4 regions of the Cellvibrio sp. KY-GH-1 genome follow, and region 2 is predicted to be linked to each of the others. Evidence: predicted binding sites of a transcription regulator. Region 2 holds the regulator's gene; each other region holds the start of a gene.
The links. The regulator sigma-54, encoded in region 2, starts transcription at its own class of promoters, with help from an activator protein. The targets are predictions, from matches to a motif close to TGGCACANNNNTTGCNNT.

Region 1: atzF (allophanate hydrolase) is a predicted target of sigma-54. The motif match lies at 2,397-2,414, and genes of this name have one in related genera.
Region 3: D0C16_RS10855 (RtcB family protein) is a predicted target of sigma-54. The motif match lies at 4,586-4,603, and genes of this name have one in related genera.
Region 4: fliD (flagellar filament capping protein FliD) is a predicted target of sigma-54. The motif match lies at 4,950-4,967, and genes of this name have one in related genera.

Annotation. Positions count from the first base shown of each region.
Region 1 is NZ_CP031728.1:5,158,239-5,166,207, reverse strand. It holds gene D0C16_RS21720 (deoxyguanosinetriphosphate triphosphohydrolase) at 1-1,270, opposite strand, end outside; gene D0C16_RS21715 (RebB family R body protein) at 1,430-1,783, shown strand; gene D0C16_RS21710 (hypothetical protein) at 1,785-2,087, shown strand; gene atzF (allophanate hydrolase) at 2,465-4,273, shown strand; gene uca (urea carboxylase) at 4,461-7,969, shown strand, end outside.
Region 2 is NZ_CP031728.1:2,251,589-2,259,557, reverse strand. It holds gene D0C16_RS09795 (efflux RND transporter permease subunit) at 1-740, opposite strand, end outside; gene D0C16_RS09790 (efflux RND transporter periplasmic adaptor subunit) at 741-1,907, opposite strand; gene D0C16_RS09785 (hypothetical protein) at 1,987-2,355, opposite strand; gene yjgA (ribosome biogenesis factor YjgA) at 2,506-3,024, opposite strand; gene D0C16_RS09775 (HPr family phosphocarrier protein) at 3,125-3,397, opposite strand; gene rapZ (RNase adapter RapZ) at 3,419-4,288, opposite strand; gene ptsN (PTS IIA-like nitrogen regulatory protein PtsN) at 4,301-4,753, opposite strand; gene hpf (ribosome hibernation-promoting factor, HPF/YfiA family) at 4,803-5,093, opposite strand; gene D0C16_RS09755 (RNA polymerase factor sigma-54) at 5,200-6,870, opposite strand; gene lptB (LPS export ABC transporter ATP-binding protein) at 7,106-7,831, opposite strand; gene lptA (lipopolysaccharide transport periplasmic protein LptA) at 7,837-7,969, opposite strand, start outside.
Region 3 is NZ_CP031728.1:2,490,226-2,498,194, reverse strand. It holds gene D0C16_RS10870 (glycoside hydrolase family 3 protein) at 1-1,071, opposite strand, end outside; gene D0C16_RS10865 (slipin family protein) at 1,525-2,688, opposite strand; tRNA gene D0C16_RS10860 (tRNA-Leu) at 3,005-3,073, opposite strand; gene D0C16_RS10855 (RtcB family protein) at 3,322-4,545, opposite strand; gene rtcR (RNA repair transcriptional activator RtcR) at 4,740-6,329, shown strand; gene D0C16_RS10845 (dockerin-like protein) at 6,326-7,654, opposite strand.
Region 4 is NZ_CP031728.1:333,776-341,744, reverse strand. It holds gene D0C16_RS01325 (FliA/WhiG family RNA polymerase sigma factor) at 6-794, opposite strand; gene D0C16_RS01320 (flagellar basal body-associated FliL family protein) at 806-1,288, opposite strand; gene D0C16_RS01315 (flagellar hook-length control protein FliK) at 1,482-2,837, opposite strand; gene D0C16_RS01310 (hypothetical protein) at 2,837-3,163, opposite strand; gene fliS (flagellar export chaperone FliS) at 3,147-3,548, opposite strand; gene fliD (flagellar filament capping protein FliD) at 3,602-4,927, opposite strand; gene D0C16_RS01295 (PaaI family thioesterase) at 5,347-5,721, opposite strand; gene D0C16_RS01290 (hypothetical protein) at 5,860-6,162, opposite strand; gene D0C16_RS01285 (bifunctional diaminohydroxyphosphoribosylaminopyrimidine deaminase/5-amino-6-(5-phosphoribosylamino)uracil reductase RibD) at 6,199-6,624, opposite strand; gene D0C16_RS01280 (DUF1330 domain-containing protein) at 6,636-6,923, opposite strand; gene D0C16_RS01275 (hypothetical protein) at 6,945-7,451, opposite strand; gene D0C16_RS01270 (MSMEG_0569 family flavin-dependent oxidoreductase) at 7,652-7,969, opposite strand, start outside.

The DNA.
Region 1 (7,969 bases), 2.9 Mb from region 2:
CCAGATACTTATAATTTTGCTCGCGCTTACTCACCTGGGGATGGAAGTTGTTTTCGCCAATCAGTGCCATTACGCGATTGTCTTTATAAGTCATCTGCGCTTGCTCACCAAGCGATGCATAAACTGCAGAGCAAATGGTATTGAGCAGCGTACCTATTACGGTATAGGCACCAATTTCCAATTCGACACGACGTGAATGATTAAAGATTTTGCGCTTGGCCAAATCTTTCGCCGCCTGTACCGCATCGCGCACGCGCGGATCACACAGAGAAATTAAATCGCCTTCCACTTCACCACGCAAAAACGCATCTTGATGTTTAACAAAAGCAGCAGTGCCGGAATTGATAAACGCATCAATGACTTTACCGCGGACCAACGCCGGCTTGCGACCGTCGTTGACTTTTTTCAACAGCCGCTCGAGTTCCGCCAGCTGCGCAGAATCCGCAATGACCGGGTGCAATAATTCATAGATTTCCGTCCAGTTTAGAATCCCCATTTCCAAACCATCTTCCAGATCAATAATGCCGTAACAAAAATCGTCGGCCGCCTCCATTAAATACACCAATGGATGCCGGCAATACCAATCACTGCCGCGTTCAATCAATCCGGTTTTTTGTGCAATCTCGTGAAAATAATTAACTTCTGATTGAAAAATACCGTACTTGGCATTTTTCGGCCGCTGCCCCAATACCGTAGGCGACGAGGTCCAGGGATATTTAATCGATGAAGCGAGCGTCGCGTAAGTTAAACGCATTCCATCGTGATACTGGTGATACTCGGATGTCGTGAGTACGCGCAACCCTTGAGCATTACCTTCAAACACTCGTATATCGTCCTGCTCAGAGGGCGATAAATCGCGCAAGAACTCCGCACCTTCTTTTTGGAACCAGTTGCGAATGGCGTCTTCACCGGTATGGCCAAACGGTGGATTGCCGATATCGTGAGCGAGGCAAGTTGCCTGCACAATATCGCCGATATCCGTTGGTAAAAATTGCGCGGGCAAATCACCTTTATCTTTTAACGCTTGACCGACGCGAATTCCCAAAGTGCGCCCCACACAAGCAACCTCCAGACTATGGGTCATACGATTATGAATGTGATCATTGGTCGCAAGCGGATGCACTTGCGTTTTGCGTGCAAGGCGACGAAACGCACCGGAAAAAATAATTTTGTCGTGATCTGAGTGAAAAGGCGATCGCCCCTCCTCGTGTTTGGCAATGCGATTCCCCAAGCGGTCGGCGCAGAGCAGTTGACTCCAGTTCATTGGCATAGATGTATCCCTGACTTTCATTGTTGGGTTACCGACTATTTTAGGGTAATCCGGCGTAAAAACACTCGTTAGCCATCTCGAAATACCTTGTAATTGGCGATACCCCGAGCACACAACTAAACTCCCAGCTCCCGCAAACCCTTCTAAAAGGAGAATTATATGCCTGAATCAACTCAACCCACTGCAGTGAATAGCGCAGTTATCGATGCCGTTACAATAACCAACACCAAAGTACTTGCTGAAGCTCCTGCAATGGCGATGGGCAGCCTATATCAAACAATTGGCAATTCCGTCGCAATGGCCGCGGCCAATGCCGTTTACGCGCAACAGCAAGCGAACGTCACCTACCAGGCCGCCACAACATTGGGGGTTACCAAGTTGTTTAACAATGGAGGAGTAGGTGCAACTGAGGGCGCACCGGCAGATCCAACCCAATATGCACAACTAAAAGCGCAAATTGATGCATTAACCGCGCAATTGGAGCAATTAAAATCTGAATCTCACGGAGCTTAAGATGGAGCAGGGTAACGAGTCAGATGGAGATACCCATCAGAAAAACTGCAAAGAATCTATGGCGTACCTTGCGGCGTTAAATGCGGTCAACCTGATCCTGCTGGACGCCGTAACTTTCCAGCGCAACAACAATATTGTCTACACCGCTGGTTTGACACTGGCAGTGATGAAGTTAGCGGAAGGTGATAGCCAAGGCGCGCAATTGTTAGACACAATCCAAAAAAACCTGTCAGAGAATCAACAGCACTTGCTAAAAACAAGTCAGGATTGTGCTGAAATCCTGACGAGGTTTAAAAGTATTTAACCGGGCAATTTCCGTTATCGATCACCGACTTTAAAAAGTTGCGCCTTGTCAGGCGCAACCTTCTTCACTTGAGCCCCCCAATATTTACGGCAATCTTGAGCCCTCAATTGGAATCGCCATTAATCGCCGCCGCTCTTCGCACCAATTTGGCTCGCAAGAAAAATTTAACCGCACAACTTCAGCGCATAGGTTTTTGTTAAAAACACCCGGTGCCAGCCGCCTTCACAGGCGCACCTACGTCATTTAACTCATTGAATATAAAGATTTTTGTGCTCTTTACAGCGGGAACCGGTAAAGCTGATTTTTACTTGGCACAGTTTCTGCTGAATACAAACTTGTATCCAAGATTGTATTTAAGATTTTTAGCGGGAACTTTAATGACGCAGTTACCAAGTCAAACAACCACTGGCTGGACTATTTCTGAATGGCTGGCGGCCTACCACCAGGGGCTGGATGCGCGCGCGGCTTTACACAGCCTGCGCAATCAATTGAGTAGCTCCGATACTGCCTGGATTTATATTGTCTCCGCTGCTGAGTTGGATGCCCAACTGGATGCGCTACTACTGAATAAAACTACCGATGCAAAAAATCTACCGCTTTTCGCTGTGCCTTTCGCGGTAAAAGACAATATTGATGTGGCAGGCATTCCTACTACTGCCGCTTGCCCCGCATTTACCTATATTCCTGAAACAGATGCGACCAGCGTTGCGCGTCTGAAAGCGGCGGGTGCCATCGTGTTGGGCAAAACCAACCTCGACCAATTTGCCACAGGGTTAGTGGGAACACGCTCCCCTTACGGCGCAGTACCCAATTCCTTTAAAGCGGAATATGTTTCTGGCGGCTCCAGCTCCGGCTCAGCCACAACTGTCGCCAATGGAATTGTGCCCTTTAGTTTAGGTACCGATACCGCCGGCTCCGGCCGCGTGCCCGCCGGCTTCAATAATATTGTTGGCTTGAAGCCGACCAAGGGTCGCTTTAGTACCCAAGGCGTTGTGCCCGCTTGTCGCAGTCTGGATTGTGTTTCGATTTTTTCATTAACGCTTGATGATGCAGAACTGGTTGCTTCGTTAATCGAGGGTTTTGATACAGCCGATGGCTATTCGCGCAAAGCGCCTGCCGCTGCGACGTATTTTTCGGCAACCCCCCGCTTTGCAATTCCCGCCGCACCCAACTGGTTTGGTGATATTCAGGCACAAGCGGCGTGGGAATTATCGCTTGAGAAAATACGCGCACTTGGTGCGGAATTAACTGCCATTGATTTCACGCCCATGTTTAACCTCGCGCAATTGCTCTACGGCGGCCCTTGGGTGGCTGAGCGTCACGCGGCGATCAGCGAATTTATGCAAGATCACGCGAGCGACATGAATGAGGTGGTGCGTTCGATTGTAGAAAAAGCGGTAAATTTTTCAGCGACTGATTGTTTCCGCGCAGAATATCAACGCGCTAATCTCGCGCGATTAATTCAAACATTAATGAGCAGCTTTGATGCGTTATTAGTTCCTACATCACCGCGTCATCCAACAATTGCAGAGGTCGCTGCGGATCCCGTCGGCGTTAACAGCCAACTGGGAACCTATACCAATTTTGTCAATCTCGCTGATTGTTGCGCACTCGCTTTACCTGCCGCAATGCGCACTGATGGTTTGCCCTTTGGCGTAACGCTAATTGCGCCCGCCTGGCAAGATGCCGCACTGCTCGCTTTTGGAAAAAAATGGCATGCGGCAACCCAATTAACTTTGGGGGCTATCGACAAACAACAAGCGGTACCAGTTACTACTACCGAATCACCAAAAGGTTATGTGCGGCTCGCCGTTGTGGGTGCTCATCTGACCGGCATGCCGCTGAATGTGCAATTGCAAGAGCGCAACGCATTGTTTGTTGAAAGTACATTCACCGCAAAAAATTATCGCCTGTATGCGTTACCCAATACCACGCCACCCAAACCCGGTTTAATTCGTACAGAAACCGAAGGCGCAGAAATTATCGTGGAATTATGGGATGTGCCCGTTCAACACTTCGGCAGTTTTGTCGCACTGATTCCTGCTCCGCTGGGCATAGGAACATTGACGTTAATTGATGAGCGCGAAGTAAAAGGATTTATTTGCGAAGGTGCAGCAGTGACAGGGGCGAAGGACATTACCCATTTGGGCGGTTGGCGCGCGTATATCAAATCACTACAGAAATAAAAATCCCTCCCGGCCCTCCCTTTTCAAAGGGAGGGAGTTGGACTCTCACTTTGTAGCAAGTGAGAAACAGCGAAAATATTGCTTCAACGATATGAAGGTGAAGCGACACAAAATCTCGCTGGAGACTTCCTCCCCTTTGAAAAAGGGGAGGCAAGGAGGGGATTAAAATTACAGTCGGAGAAGAAGTGTGTTAAGAACCGTACTAATCGCCAACCGCGGGGAAATCGCGGTACGCATCGCCAAGACCCTGAAAAAAATGGGTATTGAATCCGTTGCTGTTTATTCAGATGCAGATCGAAACTCAGCGCATGTGGCAGCCTGCGATAAAGCAATCTGTTTGGGCGGAAATACGGCAGCAGAAAGTTATTTGAAAGCAGATTTAATTCTCGCTGCCGCGAAGGAAACAGGTGCGCAAGCAATTATTCCGGGCTACGGCTTTCTTTCTGAAAACGCCAAATTTTGTGAGCAGTGCGAAGCTGAAGGTATCGCCTTTTGCGGCCCAACGCCGGCACAAATTCGTCAATTCGGTTTGAAACACACCTCACGCGAACTCGCCGAACAAGCTGGTGTACCGCTCACGCCCGGCACGGGCTTATTGGATTGCGTTGAAGAAGCTATCGCATCAGCGGCAACCCTTGGCTACCCCGTTATGTTAAAAAGCACGGCAGGCGGTGGCGGTATCGGCCTAACCCGTTGTAACAATGAAGCCGAATTAATTAATGCTTACGACAGCGTAAAACGTTTAGGCCAAAACTTTTTTAGCGACTCAGGCGTATTCCTCGAACGCTTTGTGGATAACGCCCGCCACGTAGAAGTGCAACTATTTGGCGATGGCAACGGCAATGTGTTGGCCTTGGGTGAACGCGATTGCTCACTGCAACGTCGCAACCAAAAAGTCGTTGAAGAAACGCCAGCGCCAAACTTACCAGCCGCAACACGCGATAAATTACTCGCCGCATCGGTAAGCTTGGGCAAAATGGTAAACTACCGTTCCGCCGGTACCATTGAATATATTTACGACCCAGCGCGCGATGAATTTTATTTCCTCGAAGTAAATACCCGCTTGCAAGTAGAACATCCCATCACCGAAGCCTGCACAGGTGTGGATTTAGTTGAGTGGATGATTCTCACTGCAGCGGGTACTCCGCCAAAACTGGATATCGACATCAATCCCACAGGCGCCGCCATTGAAGTGCGTTTGTACGCGGAAGATCCGGTGCGCGAATTCCAACCTTCGCCCGGCGTATTAACCGATGTAGTATTTTCGAATTCAGCGCGTATTGATACCTGGGTATCTACCGGTACTGAAGTATCACCCTACTACGACCCGATGATTGCCAAAATTATTGTGCATGGCAAAGACCGCGCCGATGCAATCGCAAAAATGGGCGCTGTATTGAATGAAACACGCGCAGCCGGAATCGCGACCAATCTGGATTATTTGCGTCAAATTATTGCGTCAGATTTTTTTGCATCAGGTAATGTAGCTACCAATAAACTCGCCAGTTTTAAATATTTGCCACCGGTCGTGGAAGTTGTGCAGCCAGGCACCTACACCAGCGTACAGGATTATCCAGGCCGTGTAGGCCTGTGGAGCATAGGTGTTCCGCCATCTGGCCCAATGGATGATTACGCATTTCGTTTGGCCAATCGCATTGTCGGCAACCATGAAAGTGCCGCTGCGCTCGAATACACCATTATTGGTCCAAAATTAAAATTCCACAGCGATGCTGTTATCGCACTCACCGGTGCAAATTCACCGGCAAAAATTGATGGAAAAATAATTCCCTTCTGGCAACCGGTAGCCATTAAAGCCGGACAAATTCTTGATATTGGCAAAGCCGAACAAGGTTGTCGCGGCTATATCGCCGTGCGTAATGGTTTCGACGTGCCCGTTTATCTCGGCAGCCGCTCCACCTTTGCCCTTGGCCAATTTGGCGGTCACGCCGGTCGCACCCTGCGCGCAACCGATATGTTGCCCATCAGCAACCCGGCGATTGCCGCCTGTACAACGCCAGCACCCGTTTATGAAGCAGCTCCAGCGCCGGTAAGTTTAATTCCGCCGTACTTTCTGAAAACCGAAGGCACCAATGAATGGGAAATTGGTGTGCTCTATGGCCCGCACGGCGCGCCGGATTTTTTCACCACCGATGCGATTGACATGTTTTTCTCCACCGCTTGGGAAGTGCACTACAACTCCAACCGTTTGGGCATCCGCTTGAATGGACCCAAGCCAACCTGGACGCGCAGTGATGGCGGCGAAGCCGGTTTACATCCCTCCAATATTCACGACACTGAATACGCAATCGGTTCAATTAATTTCACTGGCGACATGCCGGTCATCCTCACCAAAGATGGCCCAAGTCTGGGTGGATTTGTTTGCCCGGTCACTATTGTTAAAGCCGAGTTGTGGAAAGTCGGCCAGGTAAAACCCGGCGATAAAATTCGCTTCAAGCGGTTGAGTTTTGATACTGCGCTGGCGATGGAATTATCGATTGATCGCACCATTGAAAATCTGGGCGTGCAACCGGCGGTATTGCCCGCCCCAATTGTTGTTCCGGAAAATACCCTCTCTGAATGTGTCGTTGCTTCGTTGCCACCACTCGGCAGCCGTCCGCTGGTGAGCTATCGCCAAGCCGGCGACAAATATATTTTGCTTGAATACGGTGACAACATCCTTGAATTAAGTTTTCGCTTGCGTGTGCACGCGTTAATGGAAGCACTAAAAGCAGCCCCCATTGACGGCGTGATTGAATTGTCCCCCGGTGTGCGCTCGCTGCAAATTAATTACGATAGCCGTGTCATTCACCAGCGCGAATTGATTAATCGCTTATTGATAATTGAAGAAACCCTGGGCGATGCGCGCGATATTAAAGTGCCCAGTCGTATCGTTCACTTGCCAATGGCCTTCGAAGATTCCGCAACACTGGATGCAGTATCTCGCTATCGCCAATCTGTGCGCGACACAGCGCCCTGGTTACCGAGCAACACTGAGTTTATGCGACGCATTAACGGCCTCGATTCCATCGGCCAAGTTAAACAAATTCTGTTTGAAACCAGCTATATGGTATTGGGTTTGGGTGATGTGTATCTGGGTGCACCTTGCGCAGTTCCGGTTGATCCGCGCCATCGTTTACTTACTTCAAAATACAACCCCGCCCGCACCTACACCGCCGAAGGCACTGTGGGTATTGGTGGTGTGTACATGTGTATTTACGGTATGGATTCACCCGGCGGCTATCAATTGGTTGGCCGCACCCTGCCCATCTGGAATAAATTTTTGAAAAACCCCGTATTCAAAGATGGTGAACCCTGGTTACTGAAATTTTTTGACCGGGTGCGCTATTACGAAGTCAGCGAAGAAGAGCTTACCGCACAACGTGAAGCGTTCCGCGAAGGCCGTTTGAGCCTGCGCATAGAAGAGGATTTTTTCAGTCTCGCCGAGCATGAAAAATTCTTACAAGAAAACGCCGCGAGCATTGCGGAATTTAAAACAAAACAACAAGCCGCCTTCACCCGTGAAGTTGCGCTTTGGCAAGCCGATGAGGCCGCCAACGTGGATGCAGCACTACAAGCCAAAATTAACACTGGCCCCATCGAAGTCGACGGTCATGCGATCACGGCAGACATCAGCGGCAATATCTGGAAGCTACTGGTGGAGCCGGGCCAACAGGTTGAATCGGATCAACCCTTGTT
Region 2 (7,969 bases):
GCGATCACCATAGCGCGCAAATCTTCCAGGGTGCGAACATTACCCTGGCTGCGCACCAGCAGTACTTCGCCACCTTCCACCAAGCGACCAGCGCCGTCGCTGCGATTATTGTCCTGAATTGCCTGCTTTAACTCGGCGAGGCTAATTCCCGCCGCCGTCAGCTTCAAACTGTCGGGAATTACCTCAAAAATGCGGCTAACACCGCCCAATACGTTGACATCGGCAACGCCCGGCACAGTGCGCAGGGCGGGGCGAACCACCCATTCCAACAGCCCTTTGCGCTCCATCAGACTGAGCTTGGGGTTGTCGAGGGTAAAGTGGAACATCTCCCCCAATGGTGTGGTAATGGGGGCAATACCACCTTCGAGATTGGCCGGCAGTTGATCGCTAATCCCCGCCAGACGCTCGGCAACTTGCTGGCGCGCCCAGTAGATGTCGGTGCCATCGGTAAAATTCAGGGTGATATCCACCAGCCCGTATTTCACCAGGGTGCGCAACATGTCCTGATTGGGAATGCCGAGCAACTCCGCTTCCACCGGTACCGCGATACGGTTTTCCACTTCTTCGGGCGTCATACCGGCCGCTTTGTAAATCACCTTCACTTGAGTAGTGGCCACGTCGGGAAAGGCATCAATCGGTAATTGGCGAAACGAGTACCAGCCATAACCGGCCAGCAGGGTGGTCATGATCAATACGAACAGGCGCTGGGTAAGCGCAAACTGGATCAGGCGAACTAGCATCTAACGCGCCTCCGCCAGGTGCACAGCGGCGGGTTCTGCTGCGACTGAGGCAGATGTCTGGCTGTCCAGATGACTCAGCCAGGCAGCTTTCAGGGCGACCACGCCGGCAGATGCGATTTCGGTGCCCGTTTGCAGCCCGCCGGTAACCAGCGCGCGCTGGCCACCGCTGGCGATCACTTCAACGGGTAGTGCATCGAAACCTTGGTGACTGCGCACAAACACATAGGCCTGGGCGCCGCGGCGGGCGATGGCGGCGAGCGGTAGATCCCAACTTTGGTGGGCGCTTAACGGCAGCAGGGCTTGCTGGTAGCTACCGGGCAGAAGTTGCGCTGAGGGGTGTTCGATCAATCCGCGCAATACGCGGGTTTGCGCGGCCGAGGTGACCGGGCTCAGATTCAGCAGTTTGGCTTCAGTGCCATCGGCTAGCTGAAAACGTGTGTTCGCCGGCCAGAGCCCGGCCTGATTTGCGGGTATCTGCACATCTACCCAGAGTTGCGCGCGGTTTACCAAGCGCAGCAAGGGCGTGTTATCGCTTGTGCGCCAGCCGGGTTTGGCGACCAGCTCGGTCACCACTCCCGCCACAGGCGCGCGCAGGGTCAGGCTGTTGCTGGCTTTGCCCTGGCGGATCAGGTTATCTATGCCTTTTTCATCCAGGCCTGCCGCCAGCAAGGCCGAGCGCGCCTGAGTCAGGGCGGCGCGCGCATCCTGTTCCGCTGCGCGACTTTCATCCAGTCGGCGGCTAGGAATGATACCTTCGGCGAGCAATTCCTGATCGCGAGTTAAACCTTGTTGTGCGAGCTGCCAGCGGTTGTGGTTTTCAATAGCGGCCAGGCTGAGTTCACCCAAATTCTGGCTGCTGATTACCAGTAGCGGATCACCGGCTTGCACTGCCTGGTTTTCCAACACTAATACCTGTTGTACCAGGCTGCTTTCCGGTGCTCCGAGCCGATACTCCTGCTGGGGCGGCAGCACAATTTGCGCGGGATAGCGAGCGCTGGCACTGACTGCGCCAGTTTCGAGCTGAATGGTTTCAATACCCAGATTGCGAATTTGCTGATCGCTGATGGGCAGCGGGCTAGTGGTTTGGGCAACAGTGGGCCAGGCTGACACACAGGCAAAGGCCAACAGCCAGCGGCGAGCCGGCAGGGCGCGGATAGAAAAACTCATAAAAACCTCACAACCGCTCAGCACCAGAGTGCAGCGGCAATCCATTTACAGGGGAATAAAATTAAATGGCTGGCCTGTATCAGGCTGTGATTTGGCGTGGAGGTGCGCGCAGTGGCGGACGCAATCCTTGGTTGGTTTGCGGGTGGAAGGAAAGTATTAACAGGGTTTTGAAATAACCTTGTTGTGTCAACAACAGGATAACCAGACCGGCGATGAGCAACACCGCAAGGTTAAGATTTTTAGCGGGCGTGGTGTTTGACTCGGTGTCCACATGAGGGCTGGCTTTGTGGCCATAGGAATCGGCAAGCGAATCTTTGAAGAAAGAACTATCCAATGTCGCCGGGCTACCATCCAAAGGGATGTGACTGTGCAGGCCTAACAGGCCGGCACAAAACCAGCTGAACAAGGCTGCAAACGTCACTATCTTGGCGATATTGCGAACTTTCACGGGGGATGATTTGCTATTAGCTAAAAATTGACACGAAAAGCATCTTAACCTCGACCTTAAGGCAGGTCGAGCAAGTGCTGGGATTTTTGTGAATCTTTACATGGCCATCTTAAATAAAACTTAAGATGGCCTGTTGGGGGTGGTGATTGGTTAATCTTGCAGTTCAAGTTGGTCACGAATAAAGCCAAACAACTTGCGCGCGCTGGCAGCTGGCTTGTTTTCTTCCCGCTCTTTTTGTGCAGAGCGAATTAGCTGGCGTAAATGTTGGACATCAATGCCGGGACAGGAGGTTACCAATGTTTGGAAAATCTGCTTATCACCTTCAATGAGTAGGTCGCGATAGCGCTCGATCTGGTGTTGACGATGGACATACTGATCGTTGCGGTTTTGCATTTTATCCACGGCGGCTTTGATTTCCTCGTGGTTGCCCTCACGCATTAGGCGGCCGATATACTGAATCTGGCGGCGACGAGCGTCTTTCAGTGGCATTTTGCGGGCGAGATAAATGGCTTCCAGCAGGTCTTCGCTCAAGGGGAGCTGAGCCAGCTGCTTTTCATTCATAGCGATGAAGCTTTCTCCCAGCGCCTGCAGCGCATGCATATCGCGCTTAACTTGGGATTTGCTCAGGATGTAATCGTCGGGATTAATATCGTCGTAGTTGTAAACCATGGTGGTGCCGTTGGCTGAAACAGTAAAAGGGCGCGCAGCTTAGTGCAGTTGCCGCTTAAGGACAACCATTGTGCTGGCTATAGAGTAAACAATAGGCGATTTATTCGCCTTCTTCAAAGCGATCGGCGATCAGGGCGCGAATGGCGTTAAGAGCCGCTTCAGCGTCATCTCCCTCAATGCTGATCTGTAGGGCGGTGCCGCAGCTTGCCGCTAACAACATCAGTGACATGACGCTTTTCGCATCCGCCCAGTTGCCTTCACCGACTCGCACCAGAATTTTGGCCGTAAATTGGTTGGCCAGGGTGGCGAGCTTGGCAGCGGCGCGGGCATGAAGTCCGCGTTTGTTAATGATGTCGAGAATGTCTGTGTGCATTGCCAGTTTCTGTATGTGAAATCAGTGTTTTTTGTGTTTGTTAATATCGCGGTGACGCACTTGTACATCGCTAAAACTTTGGTCAAAGTGCTTTTGCAAACGCTCTGCTAAATAAACCGACCGGTGTTGTCCACCAGTACAGCCTATGGCAATGGTGATATAGCTGCGGTTGTTTGCTTGGTAGCGCGGCAGCCAGCGCGTTAGGTAGTGCTCAATATCGTCGTACATCTCCTTAACAGTTACCTGTTCCTCCAGGAAGTCAATCACGTCCTGATCTTTGCCTGTTTGTGGGCGCAGATTCGGCTTCCAGTGTGGGTTTGGCAGGCAGCGCGCATCAAATACCAAGTCGGCATTCACAGGTACACCGTGTTTGAACCCAAAGGATTCAAACAGTATCGCCATGGTGGATTCGCTGCGCCCAACCACGCGCTCTTTTACCAGGTCGCGCAATTCATGCAGGTTCAGGTGGCTGGTGTCGATTACCTGGTCTGCAGTATCGCGAATGGGTTCCAGCAGATGCTGTTCGGCGGTGATGGCTTCTTCCAGGCTGGTGTGTTTGTCAGACAGCGGGTGTTTGCGACGCGTTTCGCTAAAGCGCTGAATCAATACGGCCGGTTGGGAGTCGAGAAACAGGGTGCGAAATGGCAGGTGCGCATCCTTCAGAGTGTTGATCATCTGCGGGAAAATCGCTAAATCTTGCCAGGCATTGCGTACATCTATGCCAATCGCAAACTTTTGCTTATCGTCCTTATGGATCTGGATTTGGGCAACCAACGCCGGGAGCAGGCTGACAGGCAGGTTATCAATGCAGTTAAAACCCACATCCTCGAGTACGTGGAGTGCGGTACTTTTTCCCGAGCCTGAAAGGCCGCTGACAATAACCAGATGCATAAGGCTGTGCCTCTAGAGTGCCGCGATAGCTGCCTGGTAGAGCGCTTGATCGCTCTCCGCCTTGCGCAGCCGCTGGCGGTATTCCGGATTATTCAATGCGCCTGCCAGAGTAGCCAGGGTTTGCAGATGCTCATCATGAGCATCTTCTGGCACCAGCATCGCAAAGAGAATATCCACTGGTTGTGAATCTATGGCGTCAAAATCGATTGGTTCTGCCAAGGTAATCAACGCGCCTACTGTACCGGTGCAATTTTCCACGCGGCAGTGGGGAATGGCGACACCGTGGCCAATTCCGGTAGAGCCCAGGCGCTCGCGCCCTATAAGGCGCCGAAAAAGTTCATCGGCATCAATTGCTGGAATATCTTGCGCAATGGCATTGGCCAGCAATTCCAGTGCACGTTTTTTGCTGCCGCCTTCTACGCCGCACAGGGTGCGGCTGGCGCTGATAAGTGATTCGATTTGCATAACTCAACTGATGCCTTGGCATCCTCGGTTGCGCGCTGAAATCATTCAATTAACGATGACTGCGCATTTTTTCTTTGTGTTTAATTAATTGACGATCCAGCTTGTCTGCCAGGGCATCAATCGCCGCGTAAAGATCTTCGTGGGTTGAATCGGCATGGATATCTTTGCCGCTTACATGAATGGTCGCTTCTGCTTTTTGAATCAGTTTGTCTACGGAGAGAATTACGTGTGTTGTAGTGATGCGGTCGTGATGATTGCTCAGGCGTTCAATTTTACTGGTGACATAATCTCTTAATGAGTCCGTGACTTCGAGGTGATGGCCACTGATATTTATTTGCATAGGTGCTTCCTCATAGTTTGGCTGGCCAAGGGTGCCAGTCGATCAATAAAATCAATGCAGTGTTTGTTCTGCATGCAACATCCCTATCCAGTTTCCTGTATAAAAATTAAATCGTTTTGCGCTCATTTGACGGTGGAATATTCAGCGATTCACGGTACTTGGCAATAGTGCGACGCGCCACCTGAATTCCTTGTTCAGCGAGTAGATCGGTAATTTTACTGTCACTTAACGGCTTTTTAGGATTCTCGGCATTTACCAGTTTTTTGATAATGGCGCGAATCGCTGTTGATGAACATTCGCCGCCGCTGTCGGTGCTTACATGGCTGGAGAAAAAATATTTCAGCTCGAAGATGCCTTGCGGAGTGTGCATATATTTTTGCGTGGTTACGCGCGAAATGGTGGACTCATGCATTTCCACAATTTCGGCAATATCGTGCAACACTAAGGGCTTCATTGCCTCTGGCCCGTAATCAAGGAACCCGCGTTGTTTCTCGACAATACAGCTGGCGACTTTTAACAGGGTTTCATTGCGGCTTTGCAGGCTTTTCAAAAACCAGCGCGCTTCCTGCAAATTATCTTTCAGAAACGTATTGTCGCTGCTGGAATCAGCACGTTTCACCATGGATGCATAATCGGCATTGATACGAAGACGCGGTGCAATTTCTGGATTCAGCTCAACTAACCAGCGACCATCGCGCTTTTCTACAAAGACATCGGGTACTACATATTCTGTATCGCCACTGGCAATCATATCGCCCGGGCGCGGATTCAAGCTTTGAATCAATGCGACCGCTTGGCTCAATTCAGCTTCTTTTAGTTTGGTGCGCCGCATTAACTGGCGATAGTCGCGGCTGCCAAGCACAGGTAAATATTGTTTTGCGATTAATTTGGCAGAGTCGAGAAAGGGTGTCTTGGGGTCGAACTGTTGTAGTTGCACCAATAAACATTCAGACAGATTTTGGCTGCACACTCCGCAAGGGTCGAATTGTTGCAGGCGGTGTTGAACAGCAACGACTTCATCCAGCTCGAGCTCTTCAAATTCATCGCGCATGCCTTCGAAAATTTCTTCGAGCGTGATTGAAAGCATGCCGCTGGGTTCTACTGCATCGATGATAGCCATCGCCAGGATACGGTCACGGTCAGACATCGGTGTAAGATTAAGTTGCCACATCAAGTGATCATACAAAGAATCAGTTGCTGCACGACGACTTTCAAAATCGTTGTCTTCATTATCGTAATTGCTCGAGCTGCTGGATGAAGATGCCTGATATACATCGTCCCAGCTAGTGTCTACTGGCAAGTCGCTGGGGATCGCTTCACTCCAGTCGCCATTGTCGGCACTAAAGTTTTCACCTTCGCCATATACATCGGCATCACCAAAAGATTCACTTTCACCAAAACTCTCACCATCGCCGAAGCTATCGCCATCGCTAAAGTTGTCGCCTTCGGAATAATTGCTGGTTTCCTGATAACTATCACTATTGGCGGTGTAATTTTCGGTACCGCTGAAATCGGTGGTGTCATCCCCGTTAGTGTCGGCGGCGATTTCCTGCTGGCGATTGTAGTCGGTAGCGTCCAGCTCACTGCCTTCGTAATCTGAAGTTTGGCTGGGGGAATCAAAACCTTCTTCCACTTCAAGCATTGGATTGGATTCGAGTGCTTCCTGGATTTCCTGTTGTAAATCCAGAGTGGAAAGCTGCAAGAGGCGGATAGCCTGTTGCAGCTGGGGAGTCATGGTCAGCTGTTGACCGAGTTTGAGCTGGAGCGATTGTTTCATTGTGAGGTAGACAAACCCTTATGGCGCAGAAGCGTTATCAAAGCGCAGGATGAAAACAACAGATAAGCGGAGTTTAGTCAGGGTTTGCGCCGCAAGCAACAACCGTAAGCAATCTCTATGCCTAATAAATAAATAATGTTACTTGTCAAGTTGTTTGTCACTAGGATCAGCTGGGTAAATAGGTAATACCCAACGGGTCTTTGAGTTGAATGGTGATGTGTCGGCGGTAATTTAATTAGAGGCGGAAGTTCTCGCCCAGATAGACTTCGCGTACCTTGCTATTACTCAGCACGGTATCGGCATCACCCTCGGCGATAATATGGCCTTCGCTGACAATATAGGCGGTTTCGCAGATATCCAGTGTTTCACGTACGTTGTGGTCGGTAATGAGAACGCCTATGCCGCGATCTTTCAGGTGGCGAACAATTTCTTTGATGTCGTTTACCGAAATAGGGTCAACGCCGGCAAAGGGTTCATCAAGTAGGATAAATTTGGGATCCGTTGCCAGGGCGCGAGCAATTTCAACCCGGCGGCGTTCACCGCCTGACAGGGCCATGCCCAAACTGTCACGGATATGGGTAATGTGGAATTCATTGAGCAATGACTCCAGTTTTTCCTTGCGTTGGGCGGCGTTCATATCCTGGCGAGTTTCAAGAATTGCCATGATGTTATCGGCTACGCTCAGTTTGCGGAAAATCGAGGCTTCTTGCGGCAAATAGCCAATGCCAGCGCGGGCGCGGCCATGAATTGGCAAGTTGGTGATATCGCGTTCGTCGATCAGTACGGTGCCATTATCGGCGGGCACCAAGCCGGCGATCATATAAAAACAGGTGGTTTTGCCGGCGCCGTTTGGCCCTAGTAGGCCGACAATGTGCCCGCTTTCCACGGTAATAGAAACATCAATAACCACTTTGCGTTTCTTGTAGCTTTTGGCGAGATGGCGAGCATGCAAACGGGACATAGGCATTAATTTTGTGAGCTGGTTGATGGAGCGGCAGCGCTACTGGTTTCAGTGGGTGCGCTGGCTGGCGCAGGTGCTTGCTCGTCGAGCTTTTTGATCTCAACGGCGTCACCTTTGGCACCTTTGGGTGGGATCACA
Region 3 (7,969 bases), 240 kb from region 2:
AGTTCGTGGATCAAATTGTCCCAAACTCATTCTTGCTGTAAATAAGCGAGTGAGAGAGATATCTATTTGTGCTTCAGTAATCAGGCCTTTGTTCAGTGCGTTGCGAATGTTATCTGCTTCGTTGGCGTCGCCGCAGATTAAATCCATGCCGGCTTCAAAGGCTGCTTTAATTCCTTCTTCGGGCGTTTTGGTGTAGCCGTGATTTGCGCTGTGATAAATATCAAATACCGCACCGCAATCGGAAACGACGAATCCATCAAAGCCCCACTGGCTGCGCAATTTATTTTCCAATAACACATTGTTTGCGCACGCCGGAATTCCGTCTACCGCATTGTAAGCACACATGACCGATTTGGCTTTTCCTTCCATAACGGTTGCGCGGAATGCAGGTAAATAAGTTTCCTCAAGATCTTTTGCGCTTGGATTTACATTGTCGCGATGGCGGCCAGCTTCAGGCCCACTATGAACTGCAAAATGTTTGGGCGTTGCAATCGTTTTGAAATAGTGAGTGTCGTTGCCCTGCAAACCTTTTACGAAGGCCACGCCGAGGCGCGATGTTAAATACGGGTCTTCACCGTAAGTTTCCTGTCCGCGTCCCCAGCGTGGGTCACGAAAAATATTGATGTTAGGTGACCAAACGGTTAAACCACCAAACCAATCGGAGCCGCCGAACCTATGTTGTTCTGCGAAATGTTTTGCGCGAAATTCGGTGCTGATAACGTCCGCAACCTTATACATTAGTGGCGCGTTCCAGGTCGCTCCCATACCAATTGCCTGGGGGAACACGGTTGCCTCGCCGAGCGCGGCAACGCCGTGCAAACCTTCGTTCCACCAATTAAATTCGCGCACACCCAAGCGCGGAATGGCGGGCGCGTCATTGATAAGTTGTGGCAGCTTTTCATCCAGCGTCATGCGCGATACCAGGTCCTGCGCGCGCTCCTGAAAACTGAGTGATGTGTTTTGGTATTTGGGTAAAGTCTCTGGTGTATCAGCGTGAACACTAGCGGCAACTATCAACGCGCCCAAAGGCAGCGCGAATAATTTGACAAGTGTTTTCGGGAGGCTGGACATTCTTATTATTCCTATTAGGTAATTGCCGATCGTTAAGTTAAGAGCCGCTACAAACCGATACCGAAGGCTCAAATATTGTTGTTGTCAATAATACTATAAGACAAATAAAGCGCAAGGGATGGGAAAATGTGAGGGGGGATGGGTGACAGGCGGATTGATTGCTCAATTTGAGTCGCTTATTAAGTGCCCTGGGGTGCGACCATCTTTAGGTTAGGTGGGGTCTTTTAGTTAACCTATGAAGGCAGCGTGATGAATATTGCGCGGTCCTCTGGAATTGCGAAGCGGCAGTTTGATAAATATCAATTTCCGTTGGGCCTTCTTATCAGGTTTAGATATTTACGTTATTCAATTGGCTGCAAATGACGTATTGCGTGGGTCCGCTATTAGAAAAATAACGGCCAGCGTGGCTGGCCGGGAGATGATTTAATGTGGCCAGCACAGCTGGCCACCTAGTCACGCTTTCGCAGTTCTGTCGGTAATTCTCACCAAATCGTTCATCACACCATCCAAACCGCCGTAGACGTTCAGGGTGTTGATTCTGCCGGTGATTTTTTCCAGTACTTCCAGTTCTTTTAAACGCAACAATACAGGGTTGCCTTCCATGACTTTTGCGGTGTTGTGCAATGAACGGGTTGCCTGGGTTTCTTCCTGGCGTTTGATCAGGTTGGCTTCGGCGAGTTTTTGCGCTTCCACTACCTGGGTCAAAATCGCTTTCATTTCGCCGGGCAGAATTATGTCCCGTGCACCGACTGACTTAAGTGAAATACCGTATTGCGCAGATTTTTCACTCACTAGCGCCAACACTTGTTGGTTAAGTGAATTTTTATCAGCCAGCAATTCATCCAACGTCTGGGTGCTGACAATGGTACGCAATGCCAGTTGCAATTCGCGATACAAATAATCCTTGCTGTCTGCCAGTTCGCGCTTCACAATTTCTGCATCCACAATTTGCCATACAGCAGATAAGTTGATGCGCAAGCTTACGCGATCTTTAGTTAAAATTTCCTGACCGTTAACTTCCATGTTTTGCAACCGCAAATCGAATTGTTTTACTTCAATAGTGCGATTGTATTTCCACCACATATGCAAGCCAGGTTGCAGGCTGCGCTGGGTGGTGCCATCGACCATTAAGAAACCCATATGGCCTTCAGCTACGTTGTTTAGTGCTATGGCAGTCATTGCGGCTTTGCTCAGCAAAGGGTCCCGCACACCGGAAAGTACACGCACCAGCTTTTCGGAAATTGCAAAATTTTCACTGATGTCAATTTTCTCCAGGCTGATCAAGTTCTTTTGCTTCCAATAGGCGCCGCGTTGGCTGGGGCCTTTGATATCGCGCAAAATACCTTGCTGGTAAACCAGGCCGATTTCGTTTTCACCGGTTTCCCACTGATGCAAGTAGTCCGCAAACGCTGCAGGGTACAAATCAGCGAGATATAAAACGTCTTTGTTTACGCCGTCGCTCAATGTGTTAGTCACGTTGATTGATTGCACGGTTAATTGATTTTTCCAATCCCAGAATTCATGGGTGCCAGTGGCTAGCACTTGCTGGAATTGTTGCTCCTTGTACAGCAAGCCTAATTGGCTATCGCTGATGATGTATTTTTTCTTAAGTTTCATTTTTTCATCCTTTGCCATTCCTGGCTTTGTTGTTAGTGCAGGGCCTCCACAGGAAGCGGGCACGAGGGAATTTAGTAACGGGCAGTGACGAATCATGTGCGTTCCATTGCCTTGCAATCCCTGTCTGTTGATCCATGTTACACAATCAATTGCGGTGATCACCGTTGCGCGTTAATCAATTTGTTCCTCGTGGCAGCGTCCTGTTTGGAATTGCGGTGCTGATGAAATCCTTTGCCTTTTGAAAATCCTGTATGTCAGCACAATAAGTCCGCGGAGGCCTGCGGTATTGCTTTTTTGATAGGTTGGAGGACCTATTTGCTAGCCGGAGTTGAACCGGCAACCGGTTGAACCTTAATCAACTGCTCTACCAATGAGCTATAGCATTGATGCCTTGGCTGGAGTCGAACCAGCGCACGAGAATTTTTAATTCACTGCTCTACCTCTGAGCTACAGGGCCTTTATTTGGCAACTGCCTGATCCCGATACACAAATCACCAGTGGTGTCTGTGTCAGCCCGAAATAACCGGAGCCGCTGTGACCATTCAGCGATGTTATTTTTCCATCAATAACAATCTGCCAAATTCTGTTTATCGCGCGCCTCCCTGCGCGGATTGTTTAATTAATTTTTTTCGCTTAACCTTTAACGCACAGCACTTGTTTCAGTGTGTGGACAATTTCCACCAAATCAGACTGCGCGCTCATCACTTTTTCGATGGGCTTGTAAGCCGCTGGTGTTTCATCAATTACATCTTCATCTTTCCGGCATTCCACACCTGCTGTCGCTAGTAAATGTTCATCCATGGACACGCGACGTTTTGCTTCAGCGCGCGACATCACTCGCCCCGCACCGTGGCTACAGCTACAAAAACTTTCTTCGTTCCCCAGTCCGCGTACGATGAAGGATTTTGCCCCCATGCTTCCGGGGATAATTCCCATCTCACCTTTTTTCGCGCTCACTGCGCCTTTACGGGTTACCCATACATTTTGTCCGTAGTGGTTTTCTCGGCTGATGTAGTTGTGGTGGCAATTCACCGCTTCCACATGAGCTTCAAACGGAACTTTTAAAATATCGCGCATAGCTTGCAGTGTTCTGGCCATCATCACTTCGCGATTGGTTTTGGCAAAATCCTGTGCCCAGGCAACTGCTTCGACATAATCGCGAAATTTATCGCTCCCTTCGGGTATGTATGCCAAATCCTTATCGGGCAAATTAATAAACCAACGCTCCATATCTTTTTTCGCTTGCTCGATAAAATGTGTCCCAATCCGGTTACCTACACCGCGCGACCCGCTATGCAGCATCACCCAAACGGCATTATTTTCATCGATACAAATCTCGATAAAGTGGTTTCCGCTTCCCAGTGTTCCCAGTTGTTTCATGTTGTTGGTGTTTTTTAGAAACGGATGCTTTTCTACCAATTTTGTAAATCCATCACTTAGCGACGCCCAAGCACCCAATACATCTTCCGGTGCATTTGCCCAGCTTCCCTTGTCTCTCATTCCGCGCATAGTCGGGCTGCTTCCGTGTGGCACTTTTTTCTCTATCTCGCTACGCAATGCCGTTAATGAATCCGGCAATTGCGATGCGTTTAAGGTGGTTTTTGCGGCCATCATTCCACATCCCAGATCCACACCCACGGCGGCGGGAATTACTGCACCTATGGTTGGGATTACGCTGCCGATGGTTGCGCCTTTGCCTAAATGTACGTCTGGCATTACCGCGATCCACTTATGGATAAACGGCATGCTCGCCATGTTGTTCACTTGTGCCCGCGCGTTCTCATCGAAACTTACGCCCTTGGTCCAGGACTTCACCGGCACTTGCCCTTTGTTATGCATGACCTCGTAGTTGCTCATGATCTTTCTCTTATCCTTTCGTTTTGTTTGCATCTGGGTAATTGCAATCACGTTGCCAACTTTGTCCTTGGTGTTTAATTAATTTATAAGCTGTTGAAATTAATAGGTTTTATTTTTATGGTTGGCGTTACAGCTGAATTTGGATAGGATGGCTTGGCTAACTTTTATATCAAAATTGATAGGATCTTATCTTTATGGGTAATGTGTTAATAGGAATGCTAGGCTCGCGGTTAGATCATGGTGGCTTGGGTAAGCGTCGCTGGAACCAATGGCGTCCAAGTATCGGCTTGCTTATGCAGCCGGATTTTCCGATAGATGAGTTCCTGTTGATGTATTTGCCATCAGATCAGCAATTGCTTGATTTGACCTTGCAGGATATGGCTGAGGTGTCTCCCAGTACCAAAGTCACGACATTTCTTATTGATTGCGATAACCCTTGGGATTTTGAGCAAGTTTACAGTCACATCCACGATATGGCCGTGGGGCAACGGTTTGATGCTGAGCAGCACGATTACTATGTGAATATCACCACCGGAACCCATGTGGTGCAAATATGCATGTATCTGCTGACAGAAGCTCATTATTTTCCAGGCAAATTGATTCAGGCTTCCCCTGCGGAAGAGCGCCGCGGTGTTTATCACGTGATTGATCTGGATTTATCGCGCTATGACCAAATCGCTTCACGTTTTGCCAAGGAATCTTCCGATGCGGTTATCCATTTAAAAAGTGGAATTCAGACGCGCAACAAAGCGTTTAATGGATTGATTGATCAGTTGGAGCAGGTTTCTATTAAATCCACTGCGCCTATTTTATTAAATGGCCCAACGGGAGCGGGTAAGTCGCAGTTGGCCAAACGCATCTATGAATTGAAAAAACAGCGCGGCCAGCTAACCGGTGAATTGGTGGAAGTTAACTGTGCAACACTGCGTGGCGATAATGCTATGTCAGCATTGTTTGGTCATGTAAAAGGTGCCTTTACCGGTGCGCTGAATGCGCGTATGGGGTTGCTGCGCGAAGCGGATAAGGGTTTGCTGTTTCTGGATGAAATCGGTGAGTTGGGTTTGGACGAGCAGGCGATGCTGTTGCGCGCGATTGAAGAAAAAATATTTATGCCGTTTGGTGGTGATCAACCCGTCTCCAGTAATTTCCAATTGATTGCGGGTACCCATCTCAATTTATTTGAGCAGGTGCGGCAGGGCCTATTCCGTGAGGATTTGCTCGCGCGAATCAATCTTTGGACCTATGAATTGCCCTCACTAAAGGAGCGCATTGAAGATCTTGAGCCAAACATTGAACACGAGTTGCAAAAATTTACGCGCAGTGCGGGTTATAAAGTCAATTTCAATAAGGGGGCGCGCGAACAGTATTTACAATTTGCCAATTCGTCACAGGCTTTGTGGCGAGCCAACTTTCGTGACTTGAACTCGAGTATTACGCGTATGGCGACCTTAGCTGTGGGGGGGCGGATTACTGAAACTATCGTTGCCGGGGAGATTGCGCGTTTGCAGCAGGCATGGAGTGGCTTTCAGGAATTGGTGTTGCCTGGGCAGGATTTGGTGGCTGAGGTCCTTGCACCGGAACAAGTTGATGAGATCGATTTGTTTGATCGTCTGCAATTAAACGAAGTTATTAAAATCTGTCGCAACACCAGAACCATGGCGGAAGCGGGGCGTATTTTATTTAATGCGAGTCGAGAGAAAAAGTCGTCTTCCAACGACTCGCATCGGGTAAAGCAATACTTGCATAAATTCGGGTTGGATTTTGCGTCCGTCACGGGGAGTTAATGCAGTGTTGGTGTAGCCCAATTTGCCCAGCGAGATATTTCAACAGGAAATGTGCCATCAGTTTTCTGTACCTGTGTATTCACCGTTGCATCATTAAGTAAAAACTTTTGCACAAATGCATTCACTTCTGGCTGTTGACTCGCTGGAAGTTGGCAATGGTTGTGCCCGCCCACTTGTGATACGCCCATGTTGTCTGTCGCGCCCAGTGCTTTCCATATTTCATGGGCAATCACCGAGGTGGTATAGGTACTTTGATTGCCCAGCCATTCCATCGACGTATTTTCAACCACTAATAAACCACGCGGTGCGATTAATCCCATAACGCTGTGATGATCAAAGGGCAGTTTATTGGCTGATTCGCTGAAGATTTTAAATTGATCGGTAAACCAAACGTTTTCTGTCACTATCTGGCGCAGGGTTTGGACATTTTGGCCAGCAGCTAATTGGGCATCGGATATGCGCCAGCTCGCGGCGCCACCAGAGCCGGATTCTTGCATAATGGTTAAGGCAATGCGCTCATCGAAAGCGCCGGCAACCAGCGCTCCTTTACCGTTGCGCGAACAGCCGGTTACCCCTAAATGTGTTGCATCGATCAATTTGTTGTCGGATGTTTGAAGCACATCGATTAACCGGCTTACTCCCCACGCCCAGGCCATCATCGCGCTGGCGGAATGGTCGCTGCCATAAATTTCATAAAATTTTCCTTTGCCGCGCGACTGCCCGTTTTGTTGTTCGCCCAGAAAATTATTGGGAAATTGAATAACAGCTACACCTTGTTTGGATAATTCCTCGTTATTTAAATAGGAATTACCGATTCCAATCATGGCCGGGTAAGGGGCCGTTCCCGTTGTTGGAAGAATAATATTGGCGTCAAACGAAATTTCTTTGCCGTTTTCAGTGACTGTGACGGATATTTTTTCGTTGTTCACCGTGCCGCTAATTTGCTGCGGCGCGCCAGGTTTATTTCCCAGTTCATAGTGCTGTGCTTGCGCTGCAATTTCCGCTCTGCGGCAAGGCCATTGTTGCTTTTCGGTGAGCGCAGTGCCATCTATTGTAATGAATGGATTGGGTAGCTGGGGAATTTTTGCTAATTCGCTGAGCGCTGGTAGTGGCAAAATATTGCAATGTCCAGTGGAGTTCTCAATTGCGAACGCCGGGTTGGAGTCTGGATTGGAATCATTGTCACTGGCTGATGAAATAGAAATTGTTGCTATGGGTGTAGATGATGATGTGGTAAGTGTCGTTTGGCTCTCATGACTGCTGCCACATCCGGTGACAAAAACGATTATTACCGGAATAGCATAATCGGGATTAAAAACTCTCATGTGCGGTTTCCTTATTATTAAGGTGGATGTTGCTATGAGAGGTTGTGTTTGTAGCAGGTTCTTATCGTTAGATGCTCACGATAAGAGCTTTCCGCGGGATCTGCAATTGTCTAAACACGACTTTTCACTTTCTTCAAAAACGGTTAGCTGAAACGTATCAGGTGAGTGGGTGATTTAAATAGTTTGCTTATTTATAGTGCAGTTCTACCTTTGGCAGTGATCGGAAGAGGAGTAAGATTCTGATGCCAATGGAAAGCGATATGCAGATAAATAATTTGTGGCTTATTTAAAAGATTTCTAGCCTGGATCTTCGCG
Region 4 (7,969 bases), 1.9 Mb from region 2:
CACATCTATTTGGCTTCTTGCATAAAGCGGCTGGCTTTTTGAATTGCCTGCTTACTTAACTGGCACACACGCGCATCCGTTAAATCCAACACCAGGGCGATCTCTTTTAAACTCAACTCTTGTTGGTAATACAGCATCAGCACCAAACGCTCACGTTCATTCAAACTGGATAGCGCCTGAGCTAATAAACGCTCGGTAATTTCACGCTCCTCCAAACCCGATCCACCATCGGAAAATGTTTCCGGACCGTTTAACAATAGTTCATCCAGGCTTTCAATCGCTTCACAGGCATCTGCTTGTAAAAATTCCTGGTAATCTTTATCACTCAAGCCGGTATACTTCATCACTTCGGAGTCTTGTGGCACGCGGCCTAAACGACGACTCAGCTCACGAATTGCATCGCGAATTTTGTGCGTTTGCTGGCGCACCTGACGCGGGCGCCAATCTTGCCGGCGCAGCTCATCCAGGATTGCGCCGCGAATACGCAGCTTGGCAAACGCCGCAAAGTTTTCATCGGGCTGACCATATCGACGCAGGCTCTCCAATAATCCCATCAAGCCAATTTGCTCCATGTCATCGCGATCCATCACCTGATTGGCTTGCAGCGATAACTGGCGAACAATACGTTTTACCAGCGGCAAATATTGAATCAACAATTGCTGCTCTTGTGCCGGCGCAAGCGTGCAAGCCGCCGTTCCTGGAGCCAGGTTGGATGCGTAGCCGTAATCGCTTACGCCAGCGTTATCCACAACAGAGTTATTCATGGCAGTGCTATTCATTACCGAGGCATTCATAGCCGCAATCCTTATTGCACAACCAGTTTACTAACCAGCACATGCGCAAAGGGCTGGACAATTTGACGACTGGCAAAATCTGCCTGCACGACTTTTTCCAAACTGGATTGGAGCTCTGCAATCGGCATAGCGCGCAGCGTATTAAAATTCATCAACGACAAATGGGCGACTACGGAATTGCGTACCACAGGATCAATTTGTTTGAGTTTTTTGTTGTCCGTATCCTGCTCCGCTTGCAGTACCAGATCCAGCACGAAATAGTGTTCACGGCCCTCGCCTTGCAAACTGACAATCACTTTTTCAATTGGGAAAAAAGTGTACTCTTCAGCTTCACCCGATGTGGCCACTGACGATGAATTTTCCACGCTGCCATCAGCGGCAACAGGCACACTGGAAACTTGCGGGCGCGACAGCACCTGAAAGCTGATATAGGCCGAACCTGCCGCCACCAATGTGTTCACAACCAGCAAAGCTAAAATGATCCGTTGCATCATGATTGAGTGTTTCCCCTTACAGAATGACTCCAGCAAATACCGGAGCGAAAAAATAGAATTTACAAACCTTTCTCTACAAACCTTTCTCTACAAACCTTTCTCTACGAATCTTTTTCTACAAACCGTTTCTACAAACCCTTTTCGAAAAGCCTTCTTTAAAGATCGATTTTTTAAAAACCAATGTTTTACAAAATTAGACAGTTACCAGAATATCGCCGGGACGTTTGGTTTGCTCATCATTGCCGGCAAACGCTTGTTCATTTGCAAGAATAAGTTCGTCATTCACAAAGCGTTGGCGTTCGCGCGATTGCTGCTGGCCGGATTGCCCTTCCGCTGACGTTTGGATATTGACGTGGGTAAATTGCGGGCCAGATAATTCCTGACGCAGGCGATCACTGGTGTGCTGGATCAAGCGCGCCACATCCGCATGGCTAGCCGTAATTTGCACCTGCAGGCGGCCAGATTCGTGGCTGAGGTAAATTTCCAAACTGCCCAGTTCAGGTGGGTCCAGGCGAATGGTTGCGTTTTGTATTTTTTGCTGAATCTGCACCTGCACGTTATCGCGCAGCGCATGTAACAACTGTTCGCCCCATTTGGCTTCTGGTGCGTACAAACTTAATTGCGATTGCACACTGCGCTGTGCACTCTCAGAGCCATGTGTTGTTAAAGCTACCGGAGTAACGCCCGATGAAATGGCGTCACCCGTATTTGATTCGCTCATTGCTGCTACTGTCTGTTGCACTGCATTTTGCGCTGCGTTTATCGCTGATAAATTTATCGCTGCCGTACTATTCACTGTGCTATTCGCTGTACTATTCAATGCACTACTAGCTGCATTACTTACATCAGCTGTACGCAGATCGCCAGCAGACATACTATTAACGGTGGATTGATGGGAAGCTGCTTTAGCAGCAGCATCGAAAAACTTATCAGTTACGGGCGATTGATTCGTGCTATCCGCTTGAACCTGTTGCTGGATTATTGCCGAACCAAAAGTATTATTGGCAAGATTTACATGGGCAAATTTTTCCAGCGCAACCATTGAAATAGATTGCGATGCTTGCGCAGAAGCGGCTGTTTTAATTAACGCCTGATTTACCCCATTAACGTCTGCCACCACGGGTGTCACAATGGAAACAGGAGTAGCAAGGGTTGCAGCACTATCAGAGTCGCGCGCCTGCAATTGCAACTGCTGTTGATCCAGCATTGCCTGCAACCAGGCTTCGGCATTGGGCTGTTGCTGCTGTTCATCTGATTGATTAAAACCAGATTGATCAGAGGTTGGTGCGGCAACAACCTGCTCACCAGGGTTTTCCGTTGCCGTCAACTCAGCAGCAATGAGTTCGGCAGCAGATTCTGCACTGACCAAAGCATCACTTAATTGCCCGGGAAATAATTCCACTTGCTGTTCCGCGGCAACATTTTTTTTCTGCAAATCGTTAACACCAACATAAGTAGCAGAGCTGCTTGCTGCCGCAGGCGCAGCTGATTTTTCTTCGGTATTTGCACGCGTGGTGTTAGTGCTGGTTTGAAGCGCTGTTGACAACATTATTTTTCACCTTGCAATAAACCCGTGCGCAAATAAGCCGAGCGCGCTTCGGCATAGTCCACATGCGCCAACAATAATTGCCGCAGTTTTTCACAGGCTTCAGCATAAGCCGGCAACACACGGGCATAGAGTTGTTGCAGCTGTTGTTTGGCCGCTTGCAATTCCGGACTGAGTGTTTCCGCGGCCGATAATTCTTGCAAGCATTCGCGAATACGTTGGTCTATGCCACCCACACTGTCCCAATCCTGAGCCTTAAGCGCAGCCGCCATTTGTTCGCCCAGGGTGATCAGCTTCAGCTGCTGGTAACGATCAGGCGCGCTTGGCATTGACACCGTCCCACCCCTCGCGCACCACACTGAGCAATTGCACCACTTCATCCAAACCTTCAAGCGATAAACTCACACTGACATCGGACAGGCGATAAATGCAGTAGTCGTACAAACGTGATAACCCCTGCACTACTTCGCCGCCGTTGTCATAATCCAGCGCGCTGTTAAGGCCATTAATAATGTTCATGCATTTTTCCAATGAACGGCCCTTTTCCTGAAAGCGCTTTGCTTCAATATGACCGCGCGCGCGCGCCAATTCATCGAGCAAGCCATCAAACAGTACCAGCACCAATTCATAGGGTGATGCAGTAGCCGCTTTAGCTTCCAAATCAATGGAGCGATAGCTGTCATAACTTTCGTGGGCGAGATAAAGATCATTCATTAGATCCATTCCTGTTTTTAAATGAGAACTTGTGCGTGAACGCTATTCACTCGTTAAAACATTCCGAAGGTTTGTTCCATTGCCGACATGGTTTGCATCATGTTGGTGTACTGCTTTAAATAGCGGGTGTAATAGTTGTCGTATTGCTTCTGAATACCATCAAATTGATCATCCACGCGGCGCAACATAGTGTTCAGAGTTTCCTTGCGAGCCTTCATTAAATTGTTTGGACCCGTGGTATACACCGCGACATTTTTGTCGATGGTGTCGAGCAGTGCGTCCTTCGCGTTAAATAATTTATCCAGGCCTTCCGGGTTTGCGGCAATAGCTTTTTCAAAACGCGCCGTGTCAATCGTCAGCTTGCCGAAGCGATCAGCCACTATGCCCATTTCCATCAAAGTCACGCCGCCAAATTCGGTGCGCAATACTTTGTTCAACATACCTTCAATCGAGCGAATGCTGGAATCGCCAGCCAGCACACCACGCGATGCATTTTCACCACCACTCGCGGTCAAACTATCGAAGGTACTAAACAGACTGTTAATGGCATTTACAAAGCCCTGCACCTTGTCTTTGGTCGCTTTGTCATCGCGCCCCACTGTGACGGACAAGGGTGTTTCACCTACCGCGTGGGCTTTGGTAAAACTCATACTCACGCCATCAATAATGTTGTCGAATGTGTTGCTCGAATTGGTTAACAGCATTCCGGTTGCGCCGCCCAAACGCACCTTCGCATCTTTCGCCGCGCTCAGTTCGCGCGGCGCACCCACAGCGGTATCGAACGCACCGGCGGCAACACCGCTGGTAGATAAACTAATCGCATTACTTGCTCCGGTTTTTTCACTCGCGAGCACCAGCGACACATTGCCGTTGCTGCGCACCAGGGTGGCGTTAACACCGGTGTTGTCAGTTGCGGCGTTAATTGCTGCCGCTAATTCCGCCAGCGAATTACCTGCGGTGCCATCGGTGTCGATACTGCTTAAATCAATCGTGAAGCTGCCTGCGCCCTGGCCAATCACCAAATCGCCGCTGGTGGGAATATCTGCGTCCGTTAAACCTTCCAGTGCCACCTGATGAGCACCGGCCAGCTGCTCTACAAAAAATTGATAGTTGCCAGCGACCGCCGTTGTGCCTACTTTCGCGGTTGCAAAACCTTCACTGCTAAACGTAGCGGTATTGGTCAACACACTTTTATCCACGCCTTTCAGCCCTTTTACCGAGGTACTAAAGGTTTTTAGCGCGGTTTCCAGCGAACCCATCGCCGTCAATTGCGCCTTGTAGTTGGACTGGTTGCGATTCGCCTTGGTCAACGACGCCTGTACCTCGTAACTGGCCAGTTGGGTCGCCATCTGCTTGACGTAATCAGAATCTATAGCCATTGCAATTCTCCTCCCGAGGGGTTTAGCAACATGAATGCCAATCAGTAACTTGTTGTTTTAAAAGAATTTATCAATAAAACAGGGTGAAAAGGAACTTCCGCATAGACCAGCGGAAATGCCCTGCGGAGCCCCAGGGGGAAAAGCCCTTTCCGCATAGCCCATTCCCATAAGTGCGCGAGCCGATAAAAAATCGACCCAACCTCAGGGTAAAAAGGCGACGGGAATGGGGGCTTTTTTAAACCGGATAGAAAATTTGAGGGTGAAACAGAAAAAGCGGAAAAGCTGAAGGAGACTAAATTTGAAGGAGACTAAATTTGAAGGAGACTAAATTTGAAGGAGTCTAAATCTGAAGGAGTCTAAATCTGAAGGAGTCTAAATCTGAAGGAGACTAGCAAGAGAGTTGCGCCGGCCAAAGCCGGCTAAACAGACAACACATGACTGGTAGTCACGTCGGCAATTAATTTACCGGAGGCTTCAGTCACCGTAGTTTTAACCACTTTTACCGTGCGACCATTTTTCACGTAACTGGATTTTGCGATAAATATTCCGGTAGTGCTATTGCCCAACAAATTGGCGTTCAGGTTGATCGCCAGCGGAAAACCTTTCATGCCTTCGGCAAGCTCCAAATCACCAAGCACTAGAATAGAAGCTGTAACATCCGCAAACCACAAAGTAGCTCCCGCATTCACAACACCAAACGGATTCAATATACCCGGCTGCACCGGCATTTCGGCGATCACCTCTTCAGGCGACTTCTGTGTAATTGTAAATTTAATATGACCTTGTATTTCCATACTTACCACTTTTACTCAGGGACGAAAAAGCCCACCGCTAAACCAATCAAAATCGGTAATAAGATGAGCAGCATCATAAGAAGTGCTTCATTTTTAAAGAGTTTGTTAATGTTCATATCAGCATTAATCTAGACTAGGCTAAATCCCCTCCATTATCACAATATCCAACTCCGTCGGCTCAATCTTAATATTTTTCTTTCTATTTAATTTTTCCAGCATTTCTTTGGGTGCTTTTTTAGGGTAGTGGTACCAATTTTTATGGGGCGATAATTTCCAGCAGCTCAAGCACTGCGTATGTTCAAATTTTTCATAGCACTTTGGACATATGCCTCCAGTAGCAAATGTGTCCCAAACGTTCCCACACACATCAAGACAACGCCATAGGGGCAAACCCGGAGGAATCCACTTACATTCGGGGCAATAAATCTCCGCTTTTTGCATGAAAAATGCTCCCTCAAAATTGTTGTTAAATAAAAGTCAGGATTTCCCTAAATAGGGAATTAAAAACTCCGCAACAGCCGCTCCACACAGCCCAACCTGAACATCGATACCCGCTTGCTGCAGCATTTGAATACCCTTACCGCTATTTCTCGGGTCGGGATCTAATATCGCCACCACAACATTTTTAATACCAGAATTTGCCAGCATAGCAGCACAGGAGGGCGTTCTGCCTACGAATGAACAAGGCTCCAGAGTTACGTAGGCCGTTACATCATCCAGGTTGCCCTTAAAAGCGTTAAACGCTTCAACTTCGGCGTGGTTACCGCCAATTGCCTGGGTAAAACCTTCAGCAACAATAGCACCATTCTTAACCAGCACGCAGCCAACTGGAGGATTTGGGATGCAATGGGGAAGTGCATTTTTAGAAACTGCTAATGCACGCAGCATAAACTCTTGTTTCACGTGTTAGTCTCCTAAACACCTTCCACTATCACAACATCTAATTCCGCCCCGCCGATTCGGTAGGTTTTTGCATCCTGGTATTCTGCTGAATCCCAGCACGCCAATGCAGATTCATAGGAGGGAAATTCGATAATGGTATTGCGTGAACGGGTACTCCCCTCAACCACTTCATATTTACCTCCACGCGCCAGAAATTTTCCACCAAACTTTTCAACTGCCGCCGGAGTTCTGCTGGCGTATTCCTTGAACTTTTCCATATCGGTAACATCTGCACGTACAATCCAATAGCCCTTGCTCATAATACATTCCCGGTTTTTAATTTATTGAACCAACTTTAATTTTCTACTATTTTCCAAAATAGATAATGCTTCTTTAAATTGTTCCGAAGAGTTTCCACCAACGATACAGGCAATCCAAACCTCGGGCTGATACTGCCAGTAATATACACGTCTGATTGAAATACACCCATCAAATCGCTGTTCAAAATGCATATATTCCGCATCATTTCCTGCGACACAGTGCTTCCCATAACTACGGATGACTTCGTCTTCATTGCGTTGAAATTCAGAATCTATATCATAGCCTCCCTCGCGATAGAGCATTACAAACTCCACACAACCACTAAGAAGCGGAAGGCCTTTTTCATAACGAGGCAGTGCGGTAAATAGGGTTTTATGGGGGCTTTTAGCTGACGGTAGATCATCATATGACGATTGATGAGCGTCAGGATTAACAGGTGGACTTTTTCTATTCTTCCAATACCTGAAACTCCAATTATCAGGAAACTCGACTTTAATGCCGATGATTGGGTTTATGTATTGGGGCATGGTTATACCTTTTCTATATCAGACAGCCACTACCTTGACATAGATTGAACATCCTGTACGTTAAGGTGGCAGGCACCTCATATTAAGAGATTTAACATAAGGAAGAAATGCCGCAACACAATTTTTGTGCTGCGGCTGTTTATGAGAGGAAAACTATGACGCAGAGAATAGAAGTGAGAGTTAACGCATGCAGGAATTAATCAGATTGCACCAACCAAATTGTGGGTCACTGTCACCATGACTTCACTCAAATATTCCGCATCGCGCCCTACTTGATAGAAACGTCCGGAACCCCAGGTATGCATCCAGTTAAGGCCAATAAAATACAGTCCGTCCACGTCAGTCACGCCGCGATTTTGTTTCGGATGACCGTTGTCTTCAAACACCGGCAAGTTAATCCACTCAAATCGCATATTGAAACCAGTGGACCACACAACCGAATTAATACCTGAAGATTCAATTTCCAACTCGGTAACCAGTTCAGGCAAGTAGCTGCTACGAATGTTGTCATCCGCGGG